2 regions of the Arthrobacter sp. 10T416 genome follow, and region 2 is predicted to be linked to the other one. Evidence: riboswitches for the same ligand, from Rfam matches in the RefSeq annotation. Region 2 holds a riboswitch; the other holds the start of a gene.
The links. Region 2 has a riboswitch for cyclic di-AMP ahead of AC1DBE_RS11650 (aggregation-promoting factor C-terminal-like domain-containing protein). Riboswitches for the same ligand answer to the same signal wherever they lie in the genome.
Positions count from the first base shown of each region.

Region 1: another riboswitch for cyclic di-AMP. It lies ahead of AC1DBE_RS06650 (M23 family metallopeptidase); the one in region 2 lies ahead of AC1DBE_RS11650 (aggregation-promoting factor C-terminal-like domain-containing protein).

Region 1 covers NZ_JBFTHI010000004.1:47,105-50,501, reverse strand. The annotation lists gene AC1DBE_RS06655 (NlpC/P60 family protein) at 1-209, opposite strand, end outside; cyclic di-AMP (ydaO/yuaA leader) riboswitch at 473-650, opposite strand; gene AC1DBE_RS06650 (M23 family metallopeptidase) at 778-1,596, opposite strand; cyclic di-AMP (ydaO/yuaA leader) riboswitch at 1,600-1,816, opposite strand; gene AC1DBE_RS06645 (iron-dependent transcriptional repressor DtxR) at 1,962-2,657, opposite strand; gene serC (phosphoserine transaminase) at 2,959-3,397, shown strand, end outside.
Region 2 covers NZ_JBFTHI010000010.1:67,336-70,732, forward strand. The annotation lists gene AC1DBE_RS11645 (ArnT family glycosyltransferase) at 1-1,584, shown strand, start outside; cyclic di-AMP (ydaO/yuaA leader) riboswitch at 1,838-2,007, shown strand; gene AC1DBE_RS11650 (aggregation-promoting factor C-terminal-like domain-containing protein) at 2,006-2,731, shown strand; gene AC1DBE_RS11655 (VOC family protein) at 2,867-3,244, opposite strand; gene upp (uracil phosphoribosyltransferase) at 3,324-3,397, opposite strand, start outside.

The sequences.
Region 1 (3,397 bases), on a different contig from region 2:
GAAGCGGAGGTCGATTCGCGCTGAACATTGGTCTCGGCAGCGTTGGCTGCGATACCGCTGGTCAGTACCAGGCCGGAGGCAGCAGCGATAACCGCGGCCTGGCGACCCATACCACCGGCGTTGTCGCCGACGGCCTTAGCAATGACAGCCAGCGAGTTGGTCTTGGTGACCTCCGCGCGGTGGCGTGCAATGTTTGCACGAGTAGTCATTTAGTTCTCTCTTTCGTGATCCTTGTGTCCGCGCGCTTGACAGGCGGGACTGAGGACGCTCCGGCATCTTGGGGGTACGCCGGATCGCCCCGAAACGGGTTTCTTAGCGAAGGGTGTACTGCGAAGACGCGCCAAAAGCGGGAACTGCGTTTACTGATCCAGTCCGGGCGCCGGCAAGGGCAGCACGGAGCATGGAGTTCAGCGGGCTCATCTGAGCCTCGCTGGCGCGAGAACGCGCAGCATTGTGGCGTGAAGACACGAAAGTAGCCTCTCCCAATGCCTACGAGGTGAGCTGTCGGATTCGGATGGGAGTCACCCGGCCGCGCTGCTTCCTGGGAAGCTTTGCGACTTAACCCCTAGGTCTTCTTGCGAAGACCAAAATTGGTTCCCCCGCCCCTGCCAGACGATGTGATGCGAACGGACCTTGAGCGGTGGCAGAGTTAGGCAATCCACTCAAGAGCGCCAACTTCGGAGAAGTTGGCGTGCTTCATACGGTACAGCAGTTGGGACTCAATGTCACATTCAGATCACGGCGTGTCACAGAAATGCGAGTGGTCCCTCGGGTTGGCTAAAGCCAGCCCAGCGGGTCAACGACTTCCCCATTAACCATCACCTCGAAGTGGAGGTGGCAGCCGGTCGAGGCGCCGGTGGTCCCGCTCATCGCCACGACATCTCCGCGTGAGACCTGCTGGCCTACGTGGACATTGGATGACGACAAGTGGTTGTACGTGGTCTCCAGGCCATTGCCATGGTCGATCACGATGCGGTTGCCGCCCCCGTAGGGGTGCCAACCGGAAAAGGTAACGGTGCCGCTCGCCGCGGCGTGCACGGCCGTGCCGCACTGGGCGACATAGTCCTGGCCGCGGTGGAACTCGCCGACGGCCCCGGTGATGGGGCTGATGCGGTAGCCGAAGGGTGAAGCGGTGACCATCACGTCCAGCGGCGCGCCCAGGCTGCCTGCCGACGCTGCCCGGGTGATGGAGCCGGCCGACTGGGCGCTGAGCAGCTGCTTGAGCTTGCTGTCCGGATCGCCCTTGGTGGTCACGGCGGTGCGGTTGAAGTTGATTGCGGCTGCTGCGGCCTTGACTTCCGGCTGTGCCGCGGCGGAAACGGAACCGGACCGGGCCGTGTCGGTGGCCATCGCGGGGCCGGTGGCCGGCACGGCAACGGTGAGGACCAGACCGGTGGCAGCCAGGGCAATGCCGGCTTTCTGCCCGACACCGCTGACGGCGGCAAAGTCGGTCACCTGCCGGAACGGGCTGCGTCTGCCGCGGCGTTCGTCGCGGCGCGCATCGCGCGGGCGCTCGTCGTGTACGACGGCGGCCGGGCGCGGCTCCGGAGCGGGACCGGTCGCACGACGGCGGCCCCTGACGGTCTGGATGGTCAAGAAGGTTCCTCTCTGGAAAGCCTGCGAAGTTAGCTGTCGGATTCGGGTCAGAGAGTTCAAAGACCCGGTCCGCCGGTGCAAGCATTGAGGCGCAGGGGTGTCCAGGGACATTCCTGCGAAAGCGCTTGCCGCTAGCGGACTTCACCCCAAGGCTGCTGGTTCAGCAGCCGTTAGTGGTTCCCCCGCCTCTGCCAGAAAGGTGAATCGCCTACTGATCCGCTGGCAGAGCTCGGCTCCGGATCAGATAACGCTTGTGTATCGGTGCTAGTCATCAACTATAGGCGATTAAGGGACACGGTAATAATTCCGTTATCCGGCCTGTGCATAACTATCCGGCGTCCCCGCGGGCGTCCGGAGGGACGTAGTTACCCCAGCGTAACGAAGACGTGGGCCGCGACCTCGGGGGGCAGTTCGAGGGCCCCTTCGATGTCCGGAACGCGCACCGAGATGTACTCCCCTACCCGTTCCAGCGATACCCGGGCGCCGGGACGGATTCCGCCTTCATCGAGCTGGACCAGCAGCTCCGGCTCCACCTGGATGGGCTCGGCCAGGCGGCTGACGGTGATCCGCGAGTCGGCACCGTAGCCTGCCATGGCGTCAAGGAGGTTGACCACTCCACTTCCGCGCTCGGGCGCCGGGAGGCCGCCGAGGTCGGCAAGTCCGGGGATCGGGTTTCCGTAGGGGGACACGGTGGGGTGGTCCAGCATTTCGAAGATCCGGCGCTCGACGCGCTCACTCATCACGTGCTCCCACCGGCACGCTTCCTCGTGGACGTAGGCCCAGTCCAGGCCGATGACATCGGCGAGCAGGCGTTCGGCGAGGCGGTGCTTGCGCATAACCTCGATGGCGCGTTTCCGTCCCGTTTCCGTGAGTTCAAGGTGCCGGTCGCCGGAAACAACCACCAGGCCGTCGCGCTCCATGCGGCCAACGGTCTGGGAAACGGTGGGGCCGGAGTGGCGGAGACGTTCGGCGATGCGGGCGCGGAGGGCGACGATGTTCTCTTCTTCAAGTTCCAGGATGGTCCGGAGATACATCTCGGTGGTATCGATCAGATCCGTCATTCAGCTCAGCTCCTCGAGCGCCGTCCTTGCGTCTTTCCCACCGTACAGCCTGCAGGATGCGCCCTGGCTGGATCCGGCGTACGTCACGTTCAGCCTAGCCTATTTTGAATTACTCCGGATAATTCGCTGCCAGCGCTGCCCGGCCGCGACCGACCCCTGCCGCCGCGTCTCAGTGACCGGACTATGACGGGACAATTTCCCGCCCGCGCAGGGCCGTCGGGCAGAATAAATAGCGTCACGGCCGCCCCGGCGCCGGACCCGCCCAGCCACGCCACGCACCCAGCCGACAATTGGAGCCACTGTGAGCGACACCAGCATCACCATCCCCGCGAACCTGCTGCCACAGGACGGCCGGTTTGGCGCCGGCCCCTCGAAGGTCCGGCCGGAACAGATCGAGGCCCTTACCGCGGCGTCGGCTACGCTGCTGGGCACCTCGCACCGGCAGGCGCCCGTGAAGGACCTGGTGGGCTCGGTCCGGAGCGGCCTCAGCGACTTCTTCCGCGCCCCCGACGGCTACGAGGTGATCCTCGGCGTCGGCGGTTCCACCGCGTTCTGGGACATCGCCAGCTTCGGCCTGGTGGAGAACAAGGCGCAGCACCTCTCGTTCGGCGAATTCGGTTCGAAGTTTGCCGCCGCCACGAACAAGGCCCCTTTCCTCGCCGAATCGTCGATCATTACCTCGGCGCCCGGCACCCGCCCCGAAGCGCAGGCCGAGGCCGGCGTCGACGTCTACGCCTGGC
Region 2 (3,397 bases):
GTGATGGCGCTGACCCCGGTTGCCGTCCTGATGTTCCGGTTCAACAACCCCGACGCCCTGCTGGTGCTCCTCATGACGGCGGCCGCCTACGCCGTGCTGCGCTCCATCCAGGACGCGCGTCTGCGGTGGCTACTGTTCGCCGGGGTGCTGCTGGGCTTCGGGTTCCTGACCAAGCAGCTTCAGGTGCTCCTGGTGGTTCCCGGGTTCGCCCTGGCGTACCTGCTCGCGGCACCGGCCGGAATCGGCAGACGCGTCCTTCATCTCCTCGCCGCCGGCGGTGCAATGGCCGCCGCGGCGGGGTGGTGGCTGGCCGCCGTCGAGGTCATCCCGGCGGCGGCCCGGCCGTACATCGGCGGGTCACAGAACAATTCGATCCTGGAGCTCACCCTTGGCTATAACGGCCTGGGCAGGCTCAGCGGGGACGAGACCGGGAGTGTGGGCGGCGGCAACGGCTGGGGCACCCCGGGCGTGTTCCGGCTGTTCAACACTGAGTTCGGCGGCCAGATTGCGTGGCTGATCCCCTCGGTGCTGCTGCTCGGCGCCGGGTTGTTCTGGCTGGGGCGGCGGGCACCGCGGACCGACGCCGTCCGGGCCTCCGTGATCATCTGGGGCTCGTGGGTCCTGGTCACCGGCCTGACCTTCAGCCTGATGGCCGGCATTATCCACCCGTATTACATGGTGGCGCTGGCTCCGGGGATCGCCGGACTGGCCGCGCTGGGCGGGGTTCTCCTGTGGCAGCGGCGGGAGCAGCCGGTGGCCGCCTTTGTGCTGGCCGGCGCCCTCGCCGCAGCCGGATTCATGGCCGCCGCCCTCCTCGGCCGCACGCCCGCGTTCCTGCCGTGGTTGCGCTGGGTGGTCCTGCTGGGCGCCCTGGCCGCCGCTGCCCTGGCGCTGTTCGCCGGGGCACGGGGCGTGCTGGGGTCCGGTGGAGCGCAAGCGCCGGGGCCGGACGGCACGCGCTCTCGCCCCGGCTCGGTTTCGCTCCTAACGCGCACGACGGCATCCCTCGCAGTTGCCGTTGCCCTCTCCGGTCCGCTGGCGTACTCGGTATCCACCGCGGCCACAGCCCATAGCGGCGCGATCGTCTCTGCCGGCCCCGCGGTGTCCGGCCGCGGTGCACCCGGAATGGCGCCGGCGGTGGTCGGTGCCGGCGGGCTGGGCGGGGCCGGCGGGTTGGGCGGAGCCGGCGGGATTGGCGGTCCGGGCGGCGGCAGGGGTGGCGGGATGGGAGGTCTACTCGGCGCCAGCACGCCGTCGGACGCCCTCGTCACCCTGCTCAAGGTCGACGCCGGCACCTTCACCTGGGCGGCCGCCGTCGTCGGCTCCAACAACGCTGCCGGCTACCAGCTGGCCACGCAGCTGCCCGTGATGGCCGTGGGCGGATTCAACGGGACGGACCCGGCCCCGACGCTGGAACAGTTCCAGCAGTACGTGGCCGCGGGGAAGATCCACTACTTCATCGCCGGGACAATGATGCAGGGCGAAACGGGCTCGGACGACGCCGCCCGGATCGCCTCGTGGGTCGCGGCCAACTTCACGGCCGCGAGTGTCGGCGGGACCGAGGTGTACCTGCTGGCGGGGTAGCTGCCGCCGAAGCACCCCGCCATTTCGACGGTTCCCTGCCGACTCGACGTTCATAAGCCTCGAGTGGGCGCGGAACCGTCGAAACGGGGCCGATGGCGGCGACGGAGACGGCCTGAGCACAGACCGGGTCTGCGGCAAGACGCCACGCTGCAGCTCGTGATCTCCGTTACCAAAATGTGACTTCTGAATGAAAGTCCGGTACCGTTTTAGAGTGCGGCAATCGATCTGGCCGCATATCCGGATTGACGCCATGCTCTGCCGCTTCCCGGATTCCGATGGACCAGGCAGAGGCGGGGGACCCAGTGTTCCCGGGCATTCTGCATCCATGCACCCAAGGGGTTAAGCCGCACGTCGATTTTCCGTGCGGCCGGATTTTGCATCCGAACCCAACAGCTAACTCCGTAGGCGTTGAGAGGCGAACATGACTGAATTCAAGGTACAAACGCGCCCCGAGGGCGCTAAACGCACATCCGACGCCGACACCGCGCGTCACCGGGCCGAGCCGTCCAAGCGTTCGTCGGCCCTGTCGCGGGTCGGCACCCGCTCCAACGGCAAGCGTGCCGCCGTCGTTGCCACCGCATTCGCCGTCCTGCTGGGGGCCGGCGCCGCGGGGCAGGCTTCCGGTACGTCCGCCCACACCACTGAGGCGGCCAAGGACTCGAAGGCTTCGCTGGAGACCCTGGACTTCGAACGCGTCGGAAGCACCAGCACACCGTCGCCCACGGCCATGAGTGTCGAGGCCCAGGCCTCCACGGTCAAGCCCGCCAAGGCTCCCGCCGCAGCGGCTCCGAAACCGGCTGCCGCCCCGGCGCCCGCTCCCACTAAGCCGGTGGCAGTCGACGACCCCGCAGGCGCACAGGCCTACGCCGCGTCCCAGCTGCCCGCCCACGGCTGGGCGCCGAGCGAGATGCAGTGCCTGATGAAGCTCTGGACCCGGGAATCGGACTGGAAGACCACCGCCACCAACGCCAGCAGCGGCGCCTACGGTGTGGTGCAGTCGCTGCCGGCCGAGAAGATGGCCAGCGCCGGCGCCGACTACCTGACCAACTACAAGACCCAGATCAACTGGGGCCTGCAGTACGTCCAGGAACGCTACGGTTCGCCGTGCGGTGCCCTGAACTTCCACTACGCGAACAACTGGTACTAAGAAACACCCCGCGGCCCTGCCGCACATAAAGCTCAGGCGAGGCCCCGGATCCACTGGATCCTGGGCCTCGCCCTCGTCTGCCGTCATTTGTAGCCGGCCGCGGCCCGCGAGCCCCGCGGCCGGGTGCGAGCCCCACTAGCCGTTCGTGCGGCCGGGGATGTACTGCACGGCCCATTTGTTGCCGTCCGGGTCGGCGAAGTACAGGAAGTGCCCCCAGTCCTGGACGTCGACGTCGCTGACGTCCACACCGTTGTCCTTCAGCTGCCGGTGCGCGGCCTGGATGTCGCTGACCACCAGTTGGAGGCTGGGAGCAGTGCCGGGTGGGGCATCTATGAGGCCCTCGCCGATCGCAATCGAGCACCCGGAGCCCGGCGGAGTCAGCTGGACAAACCGGATGCCTTCCGAGGGGCGTTCGTCGTAGTCGGCGTTGAAGCCCACTTTGTTGACGTAGAAATCCTTGGCCCGGTCCACGTCGGACACCGGCACCATAACAAGTTCAAGTTTCCAGTCCATGGGCACAGGCTAGCCCGGGACACGTTTCGCCGGAACCCCCGACGCCGGCACCCGCGAACGAATACCGGCGGACGGAAGCCTAGACCGCGATCCCGTACAGGCGGTCGCCGGCGTCGCCCAGGCCGGGCACAATGTAGGACTTTTCGTTCAGTT